Regions from separate parts of the Lysinibacillus sp. EB271-A1-10B genome, predicted to be linked through region 1. Evidence: predicted binding sites of a transcription regulator. Region 1 holds the regulator's gene; each other region holds the start of a gene.
What was found. Region 1 encodes CtsR, which represses protease genes until heat stress. Its sites were predicted from a motif close to ATGGTCAATAAAGGTCAAACA; they were not measured.
Positions count from the first base shown of each region.

Region 2: a site for CtsR is predicted at 3,555-3,575, ahead of clpP (ATP-dependent Clp endopeptidase proteolytic subunit ClpP). Genes of this name have one in related genera too.
Region 3: a site for CtsR is predicted at 2,845-2,865, ahead of AC3WSK_RS08950 (ATP-dependent Clp protease ATP-binding subunit). Genes of this name have one in related genera too.

Region 1 is NZ_JBYTDL010000011.1:70,566-77,808, reverse strand. It holds gene AC3WSK_RS15285 (ATP-dependent Clp protease ATP-binding subunit) at 1-1,023, opposite strand, end outside; gene mcsB (protein-arginine kinase McsB) at 1,013-2,122, opposite strand; gene AC3WSK_RS15275 (UvrB/UvrC motif-containing protein) at 2,119-2,667, opposite strand; gene AC3WSK_RS15270 (CtsR family transcriptional regulator) at 2,682-3,152, opposite strand; gene AC3WSK_RS15265 (DUF4870 domain-containing protein) at 3,355-3,660, opposite strand; gene AC3WSK_RS15260 (class I SAM-dependent methyltransferase) at 3,782-4,465, shown strand; gene corA (magnesium/cobalt transporter CorA) at 4,530-5,489, shown strand; gene AC3WSK_RS15250 (hypothetical protein) at 5,562-5,771, opposite strand; gene AC3WSK_RS15245 (globin-coupled sensor protein) at 6,078-7,243, shown strand, end outside.
Region 2 is NZ_JBYTDL010000021.1:3,184-10,426, forward strand. It holds gene AC3WSK_RS20485 (alpha/beta hydrolase family protein) at 1-37, opposite strand, end outside; gene AC3WSK_RS20490 (TPM domain-containing protein) at 532-1,284, opposite strand; gene AC3WSK_RS20495 (LemA family protein) at 1,284-1,865, opposite strand; gene AC3WSK_RS20500 (spore coat protein) at 2,078-2,692, shown strand; tRNA gene AC3WSK_RS20505 (tRNA-Arg) at 3,123-3,197, opposite strand; gene clpP (ATP-dependent Clp endopeptidase proteolytic subunit ClpP) at 3,660-4,250, shown strand; gene AC3WSK_RS20515 (hypothetical protein) at 4,591-4,836, opposite strand; gene AC3WSK_RS20520 (HPr family phosphocarrier protein) at 5,067-5,324, opposite strand; gene whiA (DNA-binding protein WhiA) at 5,420-6,367, opposite strand; gene AC3WSK_RS20530 (gluconeogenesis factor YvcK family protein) at 6,442-7,243, opposite strand, start outside.
Region 3 is NZ_JBYTDL010000005.1:1,204-8,446, forward strand. It holds gene AC3WSK_RS08940 (beta-ketoacyl-ACP synthase III) at 1-11, opposite strand, end outside; gene AC3WSK_RS08945 (YjzD family protein) at 413-607, shown strand; gene AC3WSK_RS08950 (ATP-dependent Clp protease ATP-binding subunit) at 655-2,781, opposite strand; gene AC3WSK_RS08955 (Crp/Fnr family transcriptional regulator) at 3,051-3,737, shown strand; gene AC3WSK_RS08960 (metal-sulfur cluster assembly factor) at 3,806-4,114, opposite strand; gene AC3WSK_RS08965 (prolyl oligopeptidase family serine peptidase) at 4,168-4,932, opposite strand; gene AC3WSK_RS08970 (Cof-type HAD-IIB family hydrolase) at 5,054-5,863, shown strand; gene AC3WSK_RS08975 (DegV family protein) at 6,219-7,076, shown strand; gene AC3WSK_RS08980 (alpha-amylase family glycosyl hydrolase) at 7,136-7,243, opposite strand, start outside.

The DNA of each region.
Region 1 (7,243 bases):
ATCAACTTGAATTGGTTGGAAACGGCGCTCTAATGCCGCATCTTTCTCAATATATTTGCGATACTCATCTAGTGTTGTTGCACCAATACATTGAAGCTCACCACGAGCTAAAGATGGTTTTAAAATATTTGATGCATCGATGGCACCTTCTGCACCGCCAGCACCGATTAATGTGTGCAATTCATCGATAAATAAAATGACATTACCAGCTTGGCGAATTTCATCCATTACTTTTTTCAAGCGATCTTCAAATTCACCGCGATATTTTGTTCCAGCAACAACCGTCCCCATATCAAGTGTCATGACACGTTTATCACGAAGAATTTCTGGCACTTCATTATTAATAATTTGCTGTGCTAAGCCTTCAGCGATAGCTGTTTTACCAACACCTGGCTCACCGATCAATACAGGGTTATTTTTTGTACGGCGCGACAGTACCTCGATAACACGTGTAATCTCCTTGCTTCGACCAATAACCGGATCTAGAGTACCTTCACGAGCAATTTGTGTTAAATCACGCGCAAGGCTATCTAAGGTAGGTGTATTGGCAGCCTGTGCAGCTTGTTGACCCGATTGAGCATTGTCATTATTGCCTAATAGCAATAGCACTTGCTGACGAGCCTTATTCAATCCGACACCAGCATTATTTAATACACGAGCCGCTATCCCTTCACCTTCACGAATAAGCGCCAATAGTAAATGCTCTGTTCCAATATAGGAATGGCCTAATTTACGTGATTCATCAACTGATAGCTCTATTACTTTTTTAGCTCTAGGTGTGTAGTGGACAATTGGGCCAACATCCTCTTTACCCTTCCCTACAAGCTCTTCAATACCCGCTTCAATCATTTGTGGGCTAATATCAATGGCTTCTAATGCTTTTGCAGCAATACCGCCACCTTCGCGGATAAGCCCTAATAGAATATGCTCCGTTCCAATTGATTCGTGCTTCCAACGAATCGCCTCTTCTTGTGCAAGCTGTAATACTTTTTGCGCGCGTTGTGTAAAACGATTAAACATCAAATGAATCCTCTCCTTTTCCCCGAATAATAGGCTTACTCATATTTTCTTGAGATAGTGCCTCACGAAGCATTTCAGCTCGTACGCGATCTCGCTCAGCAGGCGGCAAAACGTCCCCTGCATAATTCTGTAAAAACCCAGGTTGCATACTGACTACACATTCGTTTAATTTGGTCGCTTTAATACCTTCAATTAACTGTAAATCTACTCCTAAACGAACATTGGATAAACAGGTAGCAGCTTCCTCACTCGTTAAAACTCGAGCATATGTTAACGTACCTAAAGCACGGTACACACGGTCTTCTAGGGCAAGCTCTGCTTTTTCCATTAACTTGCCTCTTGCATGTCGTTCTTTTTGAATTATTTTCTCAGCGACACTTTGGATGTCCGCTAAAATGTCATCTTCTGTTTTTCCTAGTGTAATCTGATTTGACACTTGGTAAACATTACCTATATTTTCGCTACCTTCCCCATATATTCCTCTTACCGTCATTCCTAATCGTGTCATTGCATTAATGATTTGATTCATCTGACCCGTAAGTGTAAGGGCTGGCAGGTGCATCATGACAGATGCTCGTAAACCCGTACCAATATTTGTTGGGCAACTTGTTAAATAACCAAATGTATCTCGGAACGCATAAGGCAGAGCTTTCTCTAAGGTACGATCAATTTTATTGGCCTGCTCGTATGCCTTTTGAAGTTGAAAACTCGCTGTCATACATTGAATGCGTAAATGGTCTTCTTCGTTCACCATAATGCTAATTGATTCGTCATCCGATAAGAGCATGGAGCCAACTTGCTCTTTTTTTGCAAGCTGAGGACTAATTAAATGTTTTTCTACAAGTATTTGACGTTGTAAAGGCGTTAAATCCTTAATAGCAAAATATGAATAATTTCCTTGAAGTTCTGTACTGTCCTTTATTGCATGTGTAACTGCCTGTTCTACATGTAATGCTTCATCCTCTGTAAAGGCTAATGGAAAACGATAACCATTTAAATTTCGAGCAAGGCGGATGCGTGTACTAATGACAATATCTGAATAATCGTCCTCCACACTCATCCATGTTGGTGTAGCACGCTCTAAAAACGATTCAATCATCACGACACATCACCACCTTCAAATTGTACCTGTTTCTCAAGTTCCTTCACTTCATCACGGAGCTCAGCTGCCTCTTCAAAATGTTCTTTATCTACAGCAATCTTCATACGTTTACGAATATCCTCAATTTGCTTTTTGATGACATAAACATTGCTCCTGGCGCCGGGCATTTTCCCTATATGTTGAGGTCCAGCCTGTATACGATTAAAGAGCTTCGGTAAGTGCTCACTAAAGGTGTCATAGCAGCTAGGGCATCCAAATTTACCTTCTTTTAAAAACCGTTTATACGTAAATCCACATTGTGGACATGTTTGCGGTTGTGGTGGTGCTTGCTGCTTTTCACCCACTTTTTGTTGCTGCCATGTAGGTGAGCCAAACCAATTAGATAATAGCTGTTGAATAGATACTGGCTCTTGCTTAAATTCAGCATGAAATGGATGGAACTGCGAGGCGCAGACGTCACAATAATGGTGCTCCACCTTTTGACCACTTTGAACTTGTGTTACAGTAACCGTCGCATTACGCTGCTTACAATGTTCGCAAATCATTTCCATCACCTCTTTTATTTTTGCTGTTCATATTTAATCGTTGTTAGCATCGCTCGTAAAATTTTTGCTCGAATATGATCCCGTAACGGGAGTTGCAAATCGATAGTTGAGCGATCAACTGCCGCTAATATTATTTTCGCTTCTCGCCTTGAAATTACCTGCTCATCAATTAGTCGATAAACTAAATCTTCTGCCATTATTTGCGATGCCCCACCTTCAATTTGCCTGAGGACATCATCGATTAGATCAATTTGTGAATTCGCGCGGACACGTAAAATTCGAATGTATCCACCACCACCACGTTTGCTTTCAACAAGGTAACCTCGTTCGGCAGTAAATCTTGTATTAATTACATAATTTATTTGTGAGGGCACGCACTGAAATTTATCTGCGATTTCACTACGTTTTATTTCAATATGCCCTTCTCCACCTAATTCAAGTACTTGCTTTAAGTAGCCTTCTATGATGTCTGATATATTACGCATTTTAGGAATACACCTCGCTTACTACACTGACTTTGACTATCTTTGACTTTCTTTGAGTATATTATACAAAACGCTTGAAAATAATTGCAATTATTTCGCACACAGAAAAAAATCCAACGAATGCTTTAGCTATAAGATACCCTTATTGGCAAAAGAAAAAACGCAAGCATATGCAACTAGCATATACTTGCGTTTATAGAAATTATACCCAGCGACCAACAATTGGATAACGCCAAGACTCATCAGATAAAGCCTTCACAATACCGATAATTGGCGCAATAAAATACATAATCCCAAAAACAATTAAGAACGGTAAACCAATGAGTAGGAAGCTAAAAATACCCGAAATTGTAAGTAAAACTATCATCACTACTTGGAACAACAAGGCTTGCATAGAAATGCTCTTTACCTCTTCCTCCGAACTAATTAAGAAAAATATAATAGGTACTAACCATGGCGCAAAAAATGCACTTGCGTGTATGATTACCTTAGACCATTTTGTTTCCATTTATATCAACCCTTCCATATAATTTTTTTATTTTATGTACTATTTTTTACGGAAATACACCTTAAATAGTTTCAATTTTAAATTGGATTTATAAATTTTTTTGAAAGGCATGTGATACTCGATGGAATTTAATAACACACTTGCAAATGAATATGAAAAAGGTATTCGTCGCACGCTACCTAGCTACGATGCAATGCTACGTTTAACACAAACCTTTTATCAATCTGCATTACCTGAGGACGCTGAATTTTTAATAGTTGGCTCCGGAAGCGGTAATGAAATTTTACAGCTCGCCGAGCAAAGACCTCATTGGTCATTTGTTGGTATCGATCCATCAGAAGCGATGCTACAAATTGCTGGCGAACGTTTAAAGTCTCTACCTAATAATATTTCTTTATATCAAGGAACTATACTGGATACTCAGCTACCTTCAGTAAAATTTGATGCGGCAAGCTGTGTACTAGTGCTTCACTTTATACAAGATGATCAAGAGAAGCTTGCAACATTAAAAAAAATAGCAAATAATTTAAAGCCTGGTGCTCCATTTGTGCTCGTCTCAAAATACGGGCAGCCGGGTACTTTAGAAACCGAGCTACAATTTGATTTATGGCGCGCTTATTGGCTACAGCATACAAAGCTATCACCATCAGACGTAGCGGAAATGGAGAAATCCATCCGTTCTCTTTCATTTATGTGTGAAGAGGACATATTAGCACTATTACAGCAGGCAGGCTTTACAAAACCATCTAGATTCTTTGCCACTACTTTATTTGGTGGTTGGATATGTTATAGAGAAAGCGTATAAAATTATTTCTTGTGAAGATCAATACACCTGTTAGGATAGAATTAAAAGAATTGAGGTGAATGCTGTGATACGCACTATTGGAATTACAAAAGATCAAAAACTTATAAAGGAATTTCCACTTGAAGATATACACAAAAACGAATTTGAATGGTACTGGGTCGATTTTAATTGTCCAACTGATGAGGAAGAACTACTGTTGGATTCGTTTTTCCACTTCCATCCACTCGCTATAGAAGATTGTTTAATGCGTTTACAGCGGCCAAAGCTCGATTTTTATGATGATTTCCATTTCTTTGTTATTCAAAGGATGAACGAAGAATTAACAGCTGAGGAAGTAAATATTTTTGTTTCTAATAAATTTATTGTTACGTTCCACAAAAATGTAGCACCGGAAATAGATCGAGTACAAATGATGTTAGAAAAGCAGCCAAAGAATTGGGAACGTGGCACAGTTTATTTAACGTACCAGGTAATCGATAAAATTGTTGATAACTATTTTCCACTTGTCTATAAAATTGAGGATCATTTAAATACACTTGAAGATGAGCTTACCTATCAAAGTAACCCCAATGCCATGAAAATTGTATTTGAATTCCGTAGTGATTTGCTCGATTTAAGACGCACCATTTTACCAATGCGTGATTTATTATATCGTATCCTTAACTCATACCGATTTTCACTTAAAAAATCAGAACGAGCTTATTTTGGAGATATTTACGACCATCTGCTAAAACTCACCGAAATGATCGAATCTAACCGCGAGCTCACTGCTGATATGCGTGATAGTTATATGGCGATGAGCTCTACTCGCATGAATGGCATTATGATGACCTTAACAATTGTTTCAACTATCTTTATTCCCCTAACATTTATTGCAGGTGTTTATGGAATGAATTTTGACCATATGCCCGAGCTACATGGGAAGTTTAGCTACTTTATCGTACTCGGAATTATGATTTTTATCGCATTATTCATGCTGGCAATCTTTAAACTTAAAGGCTGGTTCAATTTATTTAAAACTTAAAAGTAAACCATTTATTCATTTGTCGACAAGCTAAAGGCACCTTAGAGATTTTTTCCAAGGTGCCTTTCACTGTTAATAAGGACCGCGATCATCAACTTTATCATCACCTTGCTGTGGAAATAAAAAGTATGCGAGTACACCAGATACTAATGTTGCACAGATAGTAATTAATAGTTGATCTAAGTCTGGTACTTCAGCATAGTAGTTTCTTAACATGTAAACCGACCCAATTGCTACAATTACCATAACCGGAATGACAAATTTGAAACGTTTCTTCTCCATATAATACCTCCTCAACACTATTGTTACGTTCAAGCTAAACAGTTCGTATTTTACAGGTTTCCTATTTCAAATTCAATTTACCTATTACCTTTTTAGTAGTCTATTTCATGACTTTTAATCGACAATCATCTGTAACTAATAAAAAAAATATAGAAATAAACTAAAATTTCAACCAAAAACAGCACAAAAAATAGTAGAATATATTAAATACTATATATTCAGCAAATTAACAACCCAAGTAATTTAATAGGTATTTAGTTTACTATTCTATACATAATACGGACCTAAGGAATGGAGCAAACAACGATGAGTTGGTTTACAAAAAAGAACGATTCTAGCTACTCAATTACATTAGCACCTGAAAATTATAGGAGCGATGTACAATTGGATGTATCAAACCATCCAAAACTTCAAAAACAGTTACAGCTTTTAGATTTAACAATTGAGGATTTAGCCATCATTAAACAACTACAGCCTTTAGCTAAGGATTTAGTTCCTGAAATGGTGGATCAATTTTATGCAGCCATTAGTTTGAGCCAAGATTTGTTAAATATTATAAACAGAACATCACAAATCGAGCGTTTAAAAGTTACTTTACATAAACATTTAAGTGATATTTTTGAAAGTCATATTAATGACTCTTACATTAATGAACGAAAGGCAATTGCTGAAACTCATGTTCGAATTGGTCTACAATCGAAGTGGTATATCGCCTCATTCCAATCATTAACAACGACCTTTACACGCTTTACAAATGAGTTAGATGTATCAAAACATGATGCAATTCGTGCTATCAATGCCTTCTGCAAAATCATTAACTTCGAGCAGCAGCTTGTAATCGAAGCCTATGAAAAAGAAGAGGAACGCATTCGTACAGTAGAAGGTGAAACAAAGCATGCACTTGTTACTACCATTCAAAAAACGGCAGAGGAACTCAATGAGATTAGTGAAGAAACAGCAGCTTCTTTATTAGTCATTTCCTCTCAAACAGATGATATCGCAGTAGCTACGAAGCAAGGTTTAACCTTCGTTGCTGATACACAAGAAAAATCCAGACGTGGACAGCAGCAGCTGCAAGATCAAAATGATTTAATACAAGTAATTTTACAAAGTGTAAACAGTCTCGAAGTTACGATGAACCAGCTACGCACATCTTCTCAAAAAATATCGGAAATTGTAGGACTGGTCACAGGAATTGCCGATCAAACGAACTTATTAGCACTAAATGCTTCTATCGAGGCAGCCCGTGCAGGTGAGCATGGTAAAGGCTTCGCTGTTGTTGCAGAGGAAGTTCGTAAGCTTGCTGAAGAAACAAAAAATGCGGTACAAAATGTTTCTCATCTCATTAAAGAAACAGAAAGTAATATTACAACAATGTCGACTTCGGTTACTAACGTTGATCAAAAGATTCAACATAGTGTAGATACGCAAAACAGTTTATCTAAATCATTTAATGATATCGCCAATGCAGT
Region 2 (7,243 bases), on a different contig from region 1:
TAACCGCTAATGATGCTGATAAAAATCTTTTATTCAAAACGATTCCCTCCTATTATCAGTTCGTGTCATACATTTTTTGTCAATACAACAAATTTAAACCAACTTCTGTATGTTTGTCAATTTTCTGGTTCACTAGATTAAAAGGTATGAAATCAACTGAATACATGAGTAGATAAACAGTCTGTATGTATTCGTCATCAAAGGTGCAAACAACTGATGACTGAACGAACTCCCCATTACTTCTTGTAGCATAAAACTTTTCATAAGGCGTATTCATGAGTTTTTACTTTCAATAATAAAAGGACTGTGCAATAAACTTCCTTCATAGTTACAGGATTAACAGCTGATGTTGTTAAACTAACTGCTAATGATGCTGATAAAAGTCTTTTATTCAAAGTGGTTACTCCATATCAATACACGTTAGATTGTTAGAACTTTTAAACCAGTAAAAAAGTGAACTCATTTGTAGTTCACTTTTTTGAATATAATAATCAATCGCCTCAGCATAATTCGTCTAGATTCGGAAAGAAGTTAAAATTTCCGACTTGCTCCACCACCAGCAGATGAGCCTCCTCCGAATCCACCAAAGCCACTTCCTCCAGAGCGGCCACTGCCAAAGCCGCCACCAAAACCACCTGGATAACCGCCACGTCGACCTGAACGAGGCCCTCCCCCTCTACCTTTTGATACAACAATTACTATGATAACGATTAAAATAATTATCCACGTTGGCATTCCTTCACTGTCTGCTGTATTTTCAGGCACCTCTCCATCCCAATCGTACTCTTGCGCGACATTTTGAAATACTTCCGCATACGTTGCTTTAAATGCCTTATCCATATTTTCAGCACCTACATTTGGATAAAACGCATCATCTAAAATGCGCCCCAGTTTGCCATCAGGTAATGCCCCTTCAAGGCCTTGACCTACTGCAATAACAACATCATTATTGCCTTTTCCCTGCCCAAACGTTGCTAAGATTAACACACCATTATTTTTTTGGGCATCACCAATACCCCAAGAGCGAATCATTTTTGTTGCATACATTTTTGGCTCTTGGCCATTAATATTATCTACTGTTACGACCATAATTTCAGCACTTGTACCTTTATCTAGCTGCTCTGAGTAACGATTGAGTTCTTCCTCTACAGAGGCAGATATAACATTAGCAAAATCATGAATATACGTATTTTTCATCGGTGTTGGCATTGTGGCATCTGCTGTTCTAATAGATAAAATAAATAGGAAGCCAACAATAGCAAGTTGGGTCATCAACCGTTTCATTATTGTTTACCTGAACCGCTAAAATCTATAGATGGTGCCTTTTCAGCACCGGCAGCAGCTTTAAAATATTCCTTCTGTTCAAAGTCAAACATCCCCGCGATTAAATTACCTGGGAAACGTTTGACTGTTTTATTAAAAGCCTGCACTTCATTGTTATAATCTTCTCGGGCAACAGCTAAACGGTTTTCTGTCCCCGCTAATTCATCCATTAATTGACGGAAGTTTGCATCTGCCTTTAAATTCGGATAATTTTCTACAACTACTAGCAATCGACTAAGTGCTCCATTCAATGCATCATTGGCAACCGCTTGCTCCTTTGGACTTTGAGCACTTCCCATTTGTGCACGTGCGTCTGTAATGCTAGCGATAACTTCTTTTTCATGGTTGGCATATCCTTTTACAGATTCTACTAAGTTCGGAATCAAATCGTAGCGACGTTGTAGCTGATTTTCAACCTGAGCCCATTTCGAATCTACGCCCTCCTCAGCCGTTACAAGGCTATTGTATTTTGGTATAAATAGTAAGGACAATACAACTAAAATAATAACGATAATTCCGATAGGTCCAAATATTTTTTTCAACTTTAAAACCACCTTCGCTTTCTTTTAGCTATCACTCAAAATCAGAAATACTATTTATTTTGACGATGAGCCATTCTTTTCATTACCACTAATATGCAACAAAAAAACATCACTATTCTACTTATATGCAAACGCATCAATACCGTATGAAATTTGTCTAACGTGCCATACTTAATATGTAACAAAACTATGATATATAGGAGGCGCTTTTTTTGACACAATCGTTTCAAAATGAATCATCAAACCAAACATCATTCAACCAACAACAAAGCCTAAATCATGGTGGACATGAACTAATGGACATGCATGAAACAATTGGCGAAATTATTGCTGGAATGAATCAATCGATCTTTTTACGTCAACATGTTAAGGATCCTGAGTTACTTAGCATTTTGGATCGCCAATATAATTTCACATTAGGTATGTATAACACAATTGTGGAATCATTTAATACAGGGCATGATCCTTCCGTACCTACAGGACGCTATCAAATGGAGACAGGCAATGATTTCAAATACGGATTAAATCCTGGCCAACCTAAAAAGCCTATGCAAAATGCAAGCGAGCTCAACGACGAAGCAATTTCTGGCTTCCTATTAGGTGCTCAAAAAGGAGCAGCAAAATGTATGACTACTGCCGCAACTGAAACTACAAACCCTGTAGTTCGACGTGTTGTTGCTGATAGTATTCCCAACTGCATTGAAATGGCATACGAATTATCTATTTACCAAAATATGCACGGCTACTATCAAGTACCACAATATTCTCAACAAGATATGAACACGATGCTTAATTCGTTCGGCACTACAACAAATCCCCTACATTAATAATAAAAAAACAAGAGCAGTCCCATATGTGATGCATCATCACAGGGGCTGCTCTTATTTAATGAACTATAAATTTTCCTCGCTCGTTTTGCGGATTACAAAAAGCTTCTCTCTTCGACAAATAGCCAACACAATCTCTAACTCCACAGTCAAAACCCATTGTATATGTTACTTTTTTTGCAAAAAAAAGAATCCCCTCAGATAGGATTCTTTTTTTTCGACTAGTATAACTAGTCTTCACGTACAGTATGTTCACTAAAAAATAATTTGGAGTTGTTGCTCTTTTGAAGGTTTGAAAGGAACAGATACGGGAATAATGCCTATTAGGTAATATTCCCATTAATTTCCCTCTCTTTCTCCACTAAGCAGGCTGCTAAACTACTTATTAGGAGAATTCGAGTTATAAAAATATATCAAATAATCAGTAAAATGGCGCCCTCGGAGGGAATCGAACCCCCAGTGCAAGAACCGGAATCTTACGTGTTATCCATTACACCACGAGGGCAATTGAACAAAAAAAAAGTACCCACTAGGCTTTACGAAAAGCATGATGTAGATAATCCTCATTTGAAGCATACCTGACAAAATAGTGTACTGTACTTTAACTTATGACCTTATTCATTATACAAACGTATTGCTCAAAATTCAACTATAGAATGTAAAACATTTAAACTTTTTTATCTTCATTCAGTAAGTTCAAAATACCTAGTAAATAAAACGCAGCTACAGTGTATGTCACGCATTAGAAAGGAAGTTAATGTACGGGCTTCAGGCGCATTGTTTATCTACGTAAAAGCGAAGCGCCTGCTTCAATTAACACAAGGCGAAATTATTTTAATTTATTTCACTTTAACAGGGTTAATATTTGACCTTCCCTGACTATAATGTGTATGATAAGGTTACAGCTGAATACGATGGAAGTTTTCAGCAAAAGTATTCGAATTTAGTTTTCTAAGGAGGATTTAACATGAATTTAATTCCTACAGTTATTGAACAAACAAGTCGTGGTGAACGTGCGTACGACATCTATTCACGACTACTAAAAGACCGTATTATCCTATTAGGAAGTGCAATTGATGACAACGTTGCTAACTCAATTGTTGCTCAACTTCTATTCCTACAAGCAGAAGATCCAGATAAAGATATCTTTCTTTATATTAACTCACCAGGTGGATCAATCACTGCCGGTATGGCAATTTATGACACAATGCAAATTATCAAGCCACAAGTACAAACAATTTGTATTGGTATGGCAGCATCTATGGGTGCTTTTCTACTTGCAGCTGGTGAACCAGGTAAACGTTTCGCATTACCGAATGCTGAAGTAATGATTCACCAACCACTTGGCGGTGCACAAGGTCAGGCAACTGAAATCGAAATCGCTGCAAAACGCATTTTATTCTTACGTGAAAAATTAAACGGTATTTTATCAGAACGCACAGGTCAACCACTTGAAGTCATTGCAAGAGATACAGACCGCGATAACTTCATGACTGCTGAGCGCGCAAAAGAGTACGGCTTAATCGACCAAATTATGGATCGCAACGACCGTAAATAAAAAAACGAATGACATCTCAGGTTTATTCCTGAGATGTCTTTTTTTGTTTGCTTTGATGGGTCCACCCTTGATTCGGCTCTTCTATCCGTCGCTTTGGATCTTCTATCCACGTTTTTGCCGTTTCTATCCATGACTTTGGCGTTTCTATCCGCGTTTTTGGCGTTTCTATCCGCGACTTTAGCCTTCCTATCCACGACTTCAGTATTTCTATCTGTCGCGGCCTTTTCTTCCGTCGCTTTGACCTTTCTTTCCACCGCTTCCACTCTTCTTTCCGTCACTCCGCCCTTTCCATCCGTCGCGGCCTTTTCTTTCCGTCACTTCGGCATTTCCATCCGTCGCTTTACCCTTTCTTTCCGTCGCTTCGGCATTTCCATCCGTCGCAGCCCTTTCTTTCCGTCGTTTCGGCCCTTCTTTCCGTCGCAGCCTTTTCTTCCGTCGCTTTGCCTTTTCTTTCCGCCACTCTACTCTTTCCTTCCGTCGCTTTGACTCTTCTTTCCGCCACTCTACTCTTTCCTTCCGTCACTTTACCCTTTCTTTCTGTCACTTTACCCTTTCTTTCCGTCACCTCGGCTTTTCCATCCGTCATCTTAACTTTCTCACCCTTTCTCCCATCGCTTCGACTCTGACTCTACTCCCTATCACTTCAATCTTCCTATCCCTCACGTCGACGATCGGTATAGGATAACATTGACCTTCATCTCAAGTTGTACAAATATCCAACAAAAAATAGGACCTGCTTTTTCAATGTGAAAACGCAAAAAAACTGCCCAATATGTAAGTGTGACCTCTTGGACAGTTTCTGCATTATACGTTTTATTAATCTTCTTTTTCGATTAGGGCTGCTAATGCTGTAACCGCTTGCTCAGCATCGTTACCATCACCGCTAAGGACAACTTCTGTTCCTTTTGCAATGGCTAAGCTCATAACACCCATAATGGATTTAGCATTTACTTTTTTCTCGTCTTTCTCAAGAAAGATATCTGCGCTAAAGCGATTTGCTTCTTGTACAAATAGCGCTGCTTGTCTAGCTTGTAGTCCTAATTTTAATTTTACATGGACTCTTCTCTCGGTCATTCTTAAAACTCCCCTTTACTACCGTTCATCTTATTATTTTTATCTTACCTTACTTACTAGCAAAAGAACAACACGTACCTGAAAAGTATGAAAATTTAGCCACCAATTTTTTCGCCACTTCTTAATGCATCAGCAATCTCATCAATTTTACGTAATCGATGATTGACACCTGATTTACTAACCGTTCCACTTGATACCATTTCACCAAGTTCTTTCAGTGTTACATCTTGATATTCTACTCGTAATCGCGCTATTTCACGAAGTTTTTCTGGTAATTGATCGAGACCTATTGAATTTTCAATAAATCGGATATTCTCTACCTGACGTAATGCGGCACCTATTGTTTTATTTAAGTTCGCTGTTTCACAGTTAACAATGCGATTAACACTATTTCTCATATCTCGTAATATGCGGACATCTTCGAACTTCATCATTGCTTGATGAGCTCCAACGATATTAAGGAAATCGGAAATTTTTTCAGCTTCTTTTAAATAAGTTACAAAGCCTTTTTTTCGTTCAATTGTTTTTGCATTTAGCTCAAATTCATTCATCAAATCCATTAAAGCCTCGCCATGTTCTTTATATAATGAATAAATTTCTAAATGGTAGGCTGATGTTTCTGGATTGTTGACAGAGCCTCCAGCTAAAAATGCTCCTCGTAAATATGCTCTTTTTTGGCCACCCTTTTTAATGAGCTCTCGAGAAATAGTATGATTAAATTGAAAGTCGTCTGAGATGATTTCTAAATCAATTAGTAGCTCACGCGCACCTTCTCTAACACGGCAAATGTATACGTTATTTTTTTTCAAACGCATTTTTTTTCTAACAAGCAACTCTACATTATATGGATATAGTTTTTTCATAATCGTATAAAGCCTTCTTGCGATTGCAGCGTTTTCAGTTTGTACGTCTAAGCTTAACTGCTTATTAGCGAAAGATAATGAACCATTCATACGAATTAGGGCAGATACTTCTGCTTTCATACAATGATTGTCCGCTTCTATTTGAGTTAATTCCTTTTTCGTTTCAGAAGCAAAAGACATATCACGCCCTCCTTTCAACCTTTTGTTCTATGTATATGCCATCTTATCATATACAATAAGCGCTTTATAATTCACTAACTTTTTGCCTCATAGATTTTTGCATAATCTACAAGCCATTCCGCAACGTTTGCCGCATTATGACGAACCGTTCCATCAGGACGAATCGTGGCAATATCTCGTTGAATAACCTCTAATCGCATACTTTCGAGCTTGGCAACGTCGAACGTTACTGGCTCAGCACACTCTTCCTTATAAAGTTCTTTTACAGGATGAGGAAGCTTTACATCATTTACTAAAATAGAATCAATGAATGCGTCTCCAACATGGTCATATAAAGCTTTTACATGATCACCAGCTGTATAGGAAATGGTTTCACCTTTTTGAGTCATTAAATTACAAACGTAAATTTTTCTTCCTTTTGCCTTTACAACAGCTTCTCCAATTTCTTTTACAAGAAGGTTTGGAATTATACTCGTATATAAACTTCCCGGACCAATTAAAATATAGTCAGCACGATTGATTGCTCGAATAGCCTCTGGTAGCGGTTGCACGTTTTCAGGTACTAAAAAAACTCGACTAATTCGTTTTTTAGCAAAGGGAATTTTAGATTCACCTTCAATGATAGAACCATCCTCAAGTTCGGCATGTAAATATATCTTTTTATTAGCAGCTGGTATGACGCGGCCATGCACCTTTAAAACCTTTCCCATTTCACTAATAGCATGGTTAAAGTCACCAGTAATATCTGTTAAAGCCGTCAGCATTAAATTACCTAATGAATGACCACGTAAATCTTCCGATGCTAAAAATCGATATTGAAACATTTGCTCTACAAGCGGCTCGACATCAGATAACGCTGCGATAACATTACGGACA
Region 3 (7,243 bases), on a different contig from region 1:
CCAGCGTTCATTTAGCAACCCCTCTGCTTTCTTACTATCAATTATTAGTAACTGGTCATAATTATAACTCATAAATAAGATCAGGTGCAAGATGAATTAAAATTAATGCTTTTTTTCCTATCAATTCCACCACGAATTAATCACTGCGTGAAATCGGGCGCTTGATAGCAATTGTATAGAATTTAGCGGGGCTTGAAGCACTTCTACACGCTACGACACACAAGTATTTGTGACGTCTTTTAATTTCAGTGATGTATTGAAATTGCATTAAAAATAAAAAAAATGTTATTGTTGTGACAAATTCGCCATGTTTCACAGAAAAGGTTCTTTTTTTTTCGATTTATGTTATGATATGATAATGAATATGTAGTAAAATCTTATGATATAAAAAAGTTCGGTTGAGGTGAAATTAATGCGATATATCGTAACATTCATATGGTCATTCCTACTAGTTTCAATGTTAAACTACGTAGTAGGCTCTGTACTTGGTGCAGAATTTGATATCGATACTGCTATTGTTACATCAGTTGTATTTACAATTCTTGTTTTCATTATCGGTGCAATTATTCCAAACGAGTCAACTCCAGAAGCTGCAGACAATCATTAATTCAACTAGAAAAAACCTGTTTCGCTCAATGCGGAACAGGTTTTTTGTTATTTTTCAACGACACATTGACCATCATGCATTTTAATGTGCAATGTTTCTCCTGGTAATACTTCACCTCGAAGCAATTCTTTTGCAACCGCAGTTTCAATATAACGTTGCACGAAGCGTTTTAATGGTCTTGCGCCGAACTGAGCATCTGCTCCTTGTTCGACAACCCAATCAACTACATTTTGTTCTACTTGTAAAGTAATGTCTTGCTCTGCAACTCGTTTGACAAGCTGTTCGATATATTTCCATGCAATGGCTGTAAAATGCTCATCTGATAGTGCATGGAACATAATAATATCATCCATACGATTTAACAGCTCTGGTTTAAAATGTTGACGCAGTGCAGCCATCACTAAATCCTCAACAGCAGCATCGGCTTCTTTTGCTTCCATTAAATAGCTTGAGCCAATGTTAGAAGTTAAAATGACCACTGTGTTCGTAAAGTTAACCATACGCCCCTGGCTATCAGTAATGCGACCATCATCTAAAATTTGTAGTAAAATATTTGCGACATCCGGATGGGCCTTTTCAATTTCATCTAATAAAACAACTGAATACGGATTTCGGCGAACAGCTTCTGTTAATTGACCACCTTCCTCATAGCCAACATAGCCTGGAGGTGCCCCTACAAGGCGCGATATGCTATGTTTCTCCATATATTCACTCATATCAATGCGAATAAAATGATCCTCAGAATCAAACAATTGTGCCGCTAGTGCCTTCGCAAGCTCTGTTTTACCAACACCTGTTGGTCCTAGGAATAAAAAGCTACCAATTGGTCGATGCGGATCTTTAATACCTGCTCGAGCACGCCATACCGCTTCCGTAACAAGCTGTACTGCATTATCTTGTCCGATTACACGCTCATGCAATGTATCTTTTAAGCGCAATAATTTTTCTCGCTCACCTTCTACTAATTTCGTCACTGGTATTCCTGTCCAGCGCGAAACGATTGATGCAATTTCATCAGCCGTTACCTCTTCACGCAAAATACGTGATTCCGTACCATTTTCTAATTGTTTTTCCATCTCTTGAATGTCCTTTTCAAGTGTAGGAATTTTCCCATGACGTAGTTCAGCTGCTTTATTTAAATCATATTTACTTTCTGCTTCATCTAAGTCGCGGCGGTATTTATCAAGTTTTTCACGTTTTTTCTGAATGCCGTGTAACGCTTCTTTTTCGGTTTCCCATTGTTTACGCATGCCCTCAGAGGATTCTTTGAGCTTTGTTAATTCCTCACTGAGCTGCTCTAGACGTTTTTTACTCGCCTCGTCTTTTTCATTACGCAATGCTTGCTCCTCAATTTCAAGCTGCATAATACGGCGTGTAACTGCATCCAATTCCTGTGGCATGGAATCAATTTCTGTTCGAATCATCGCACATGCTTCATCGATTAAATCGATCGCTTTATCTGGCAGGAAACGCTCTGTAATATAGCGATTGGAAAGCCCCGCTGCCGCTACGATTGCACGGTCATGAATACGTACCGCATGATGCAACTCAAAGCGCTCTTTCAAGCCTCGTAAAATGGAAACTGTATCTTCAATAGACGGCTCTCGTACAAGCACCTGCTGGAAACGACGCTCTAAAGCAGGATCTTTTTCAATATACATACGGTATTCATCTAATGTTGTAGCCCCGATACAATGTAGCTCACCTCGTGCAAGCATTGGTTTAAGCATATTCCCAGCGTCCATTGCACCATCCGTTTTACCAGCACCAACAATTGTATGAATTTCATCGATAAATAAAATGATGCGTCCCTCTGATTCTTTTACTTCTTTTAATACACCTTTTAAGCGCTCTTCAAATTGGCCACGATAACTAGCACCTGCTATTAAAGCACTCATATCCAGCTCATACAGTACGCAATCTTTTAACCCCTCAGGAACATCGCCCTTTACTATACGTTGAGCTAACCCTTCTACAATAGCTGTTTTACCAACCCCAGGCTCCCCTATTAAGACAGGATTATTTTTCGTTTTGCGTGTTAAAATACGAATGACATTACGAATTTCTTCGTCACGACCGATAACCGGATCCATTTTACCGTTTTTAACTTCTTCTATTAAATTACGTCCAAATTGTTCTAATGGCTTTTTGTCATTTGTTTGTTGAAATTGCATATTTAGCACTCCTTTTTAATAATGTTAATCGGAATCCCGTTTGCCATTCTATTTCATAGAAAATGTTTGACCTTTTTTGACTAACTTTATTTTACAACACTCGACAAACTAGAGCAAAGAATTAGCCCTAAAATTTCTTCACTTATTACTGGAAAACTACGTTATAATGAAAGTATATTTCTTAGATCTAGTAAATTGCTCACTTAATTTTGTAATAATTAAACAATTTTTACGAAAAAAGAAAGAGATGTGTTGAAGATATGGCTATTATGGATAATATACAGGAGAAATTTCACGATCTTTTTCAAAAGCACGGTGTTTTTATTAAAGTGAATAAGGATAGTAAAATCTTTTTAGAGGGCGAACGTGCGAAAGAAATTTATTATATAAAAACAGGAGCTATCTCGATTAGTCAGGAAACGGAGAATGGAAAGGAATTAACCATTCGTATTTGTGGTCCTGATAGCATCATTGGAGAAAGCTCATTATTTTGCAACTTTACGTATAATTCGATGACCGCTAAAGTACTAGAGCCCTCCAGTTTATATGTTCTTAGCCTTGAAACATTAGAACTTTTACTAGTGGAACAGCCTATTTTAATGGTGGAGTATATGAAGTGGTTGCAAACAGAAAATTTAAAGCATCAAAGCCGTTTGCGTGATTTGATTTTACATGGGAAAAAGGGCGCTTTATTTTCAACGCTTATCCGTCTTTCAAACACTTATGGGAAGCCGTTAGAAAATGACACTATTTATATTGACTTCCCGTTAACACATACAGAGATTGCTAATTTATGTGCAACGAGTCGAGAGATGATTAATCGCATGCTGAATGACTTAAAGAAGCACAATATTATATCTTTTGAAAAAGGTTATATAACCATTCACGATCTACAATTTTTAAAGGATGAAATCGCCTGTGAAAATTGTCCGTTACAAATATGTCGTATTGATTAGTACACTTACATACGAAATCCCCGCTTATGAGTTATAAGCGGGGATTTTTTATCGTGCTTTAAGTGAACTTAGCGTACACCTAATGCCATTTTTGCATAGCGTGACATTCTATCTTTTGACCAAGGTGGATTCCATACAATATTTACATTTGTACTTTTCACCTCTGGAAGCTCACCTAATGCTGTATTCACTTGATCAACAATAACAGGTCCCATCGGGCAGCCCATAGACGTTAACGTCATTGTAACAATTGCTGCACCCTCTTCATCTAACTCTACATCATATACTAAACCTAAGTTGACGATATCAATACCAAGCTCAGGGTCAATTACATTTTCTAATGCACCGAACATGCTGTCTTTCATATCTTGATCCATCTGTATTTCTCCTTCCGTCACAGTGTTAACTTAATCATAGCAGATGCATCTTATTATGCCAAATGCTGTGCAAGCCATTCAGTTGCTGCTAACATACCATCACGTGGCACAGTATGACCTGCTTTCTTATTCGCTATAAATTTTAAGTTTTCTGGATTTTTTTCATAATATTTGCGTAAAGTTAAATAAAAATCATACGTTTCCTTGAAAGGTACAGTTTTATCTAACTCCCCATGCCAAAATAGAACAGGTCGTTCTGCAAATTTGTCTGGTGTTAGGCTCACATCATATTTAGCTAGAAGCTCATTCGTTTGTTGTACTTCTTCTTCGGACATCGGCAAATTCACACCGTTTTTAGCGAATTGCTGTAATTGATACTCCGCTAATTTAGTGAAACTTGGTGCACCCATGCAAACTGCTGCTGTCTTGATCCAATCATAGCGCTTTAAACAGCCTGATGTGACAATACCACCCATTGATGTACCAGAAATACCAATTTTATCATTCACTAATAATTTTTTATTCTTTAATTCATTATATAATTGTTCCACTTCATGAATAGAATTTAAAACAATATCCCAAAAATGTAAGCTCAATTGCATCTCAGTTAGGCCTTCACTACGGTCGCCATGTAATTTTGCATCTGGCAATAGGACACGCACCCCTCTGCCTACTAATTGATATGCATAATGTAAGTTATGTTCTTTTGCACTCGTGAAACCATGTAAAAAAATTACTACCGGGGTTTCTTCATTCATATTTTCCGTATGTATATGTAATAAAGGAATATTTCCCCACAATTCTTTCTCAACAATCATCTTTGTCACTCCCAACATTTGTCTCATCTTTATGTTAGCAAACTTTTTTCACTGTGACAAAATTTTGACGAATGGTTTACAAAACGATACTATTCAAAATATAAGAAAGGGGCAATAAGCTATGAAACCGCATTTAATCGTTTTGGACTTAGATGGTACGTTATTAACGGACCAACAACAAATTTCAGCAAAAACTAAAAAAACATTATTGCAGGCAAAGGAACAAGGCCATCAAGTTATGATTGCTACCGGTCGTCCTTATCGTGCGAGTGATCTTTACTATCACGAGCTTGGCCTTACAACGCCCATCGTAAATTTTAATGGTGCTTACGTCCACCATCCTAAAAATGCTGCTTGGCAGACTAAACATACTCCTATTGATTTAAGCGTAGTACATGATGTCGTCAATTCCATCAATAGCTATGAATATGAAAATATTATAGCGGAGGTGAAGGACGATATTTATGTTCATACAGAGAACTCACGGATTTTAAATATATTTAATATGGGGAATCCTAAAATTACTCATGGGAATCTCTATACCCATTTACTTGATAACCCTACTAGTTTACTGATTCAAGCGAATGACGTGAATTCAATGATTATTCGTGACCATTTACAGGCTGTTCATGCAGAGGTCATTGAACATCGTCGTTGGGGTGCCCCACTTCACATTATTGAAATTGTTCGCCGTGGCTTAAATAAAGCAGTAGGAATCGCTCATGTAGCACAAGATTTAGGTATCCCACGTGAGCGTATTATTGCATTCGGTGATGAGGACAATGATTTAGAAATGATTGAATATGCCGGTATCGGTGTCGCAATGGGCAATGGCATCCCTGCTTTAAAAAACATTGCCAACGAAATTACGACAACCAATAACGACGATGGCATCGCTAAAATGCTTATCGAACGTTTAAAACTATCCTAGTTAAATAAAAAAACCCTATTTTTTGGATCATCACCATAAGTTGTGGATGTCATTCATGAAAATGTAAGCCATCTATGAAAGTTGCGCGAAGTACGCCCAGTCGGACGGAAATCAACCACATGTTATGGTGATGAGCCCATTTTTCACTTTAACTTTCGAGTTAACAATACACTGAGTTGCAATTATACTGAAACTCGATATGATATTATAACTATATAAAATTTTATTAGGAAGTAGTTTCGAGAAATATAGAGTGGAAATTGAAAACTCGACACGTGTTCACCTGTTATGTAGTATAGGTATTTGTAAACTTCTCATATAGAGTTAAAAGAATATTAAATTAGGGGGACAAATGATGAAAATTTTTACTGATAGTGGCTGTGATCTACCAAAGTCTTACTACGAAGAAAACAATATTGAACTTCTTCCACTACGAGTGCAATTGAACAATAATGAATATGATGATGTCATTTCGATTGATTCCAAAGAAATTTACGACGCTATTCGTCAAGGTGCTCGCCCAAAAACATCCCAAGTATCACCAGAGATATTTCTCAATCATTTCGAAAATCTAGCAAAAAATGAAGAAGAAGGAATCTATATTGCCTTTTCATCGGAATTATCAGGCACCTATAATACCGCTGTCATGATTCGCAATCAAGTACAGGAGCAATATCCATCCCTTAAATTAGCTATTATCGATTCTAAATGTGCTTCACTAGGTTTCGGCCTAGTAGTCGAAGAAGCCGTTCGCCTTCGAAATACAGGTGCTTCACTGGAAGAAATCGAAGCAAAAATTACAGCTCTTACTCCACAGATGGAGCACTTATTTACGGTGGAAGATTTAGATTACCTTGCTAAAGGTGGTCGTGTATCTAAGGCAAGCGCATTTCTAGGGGGGCTCCTAAGCATTAAACCCATCTTAAATGTTGAGGATGGTAAACTTGTGCCGATTGAAAAATCGCGTGGACGTAAAAAAGCCATCGCTCGCATGTTAGATTTAATGCAGGCGCGCGGTGAAAATTTCTCTGAAAAAGTTGTTGGTATTAGCCATAGTGATGATGTGGAATTTGCCAACGAAGTAAAAGCTTCTATCCAAGAAAGATTTTCACCAAAAGCCATTCAAGTAACAATGATTGGTTCAGCTATCGGCTCCCACGTAGGACCAGGTACAATTGCCATCTTCTTTACAAATAAAAGCTATCAAGCTTAACAAAAACCCCCTCCGCACTGAAAAGTGTTGAGGGGATCTTTCATTTAATCCTACTAGGATTAGTTTAGAGCATCTTGCTCTTTACGTCGTACTTTACCTCGTCTAATAATAACAACTACAAATCCTATGAATATTAACCATACTAATCCTAGTGCTACCATATAAGG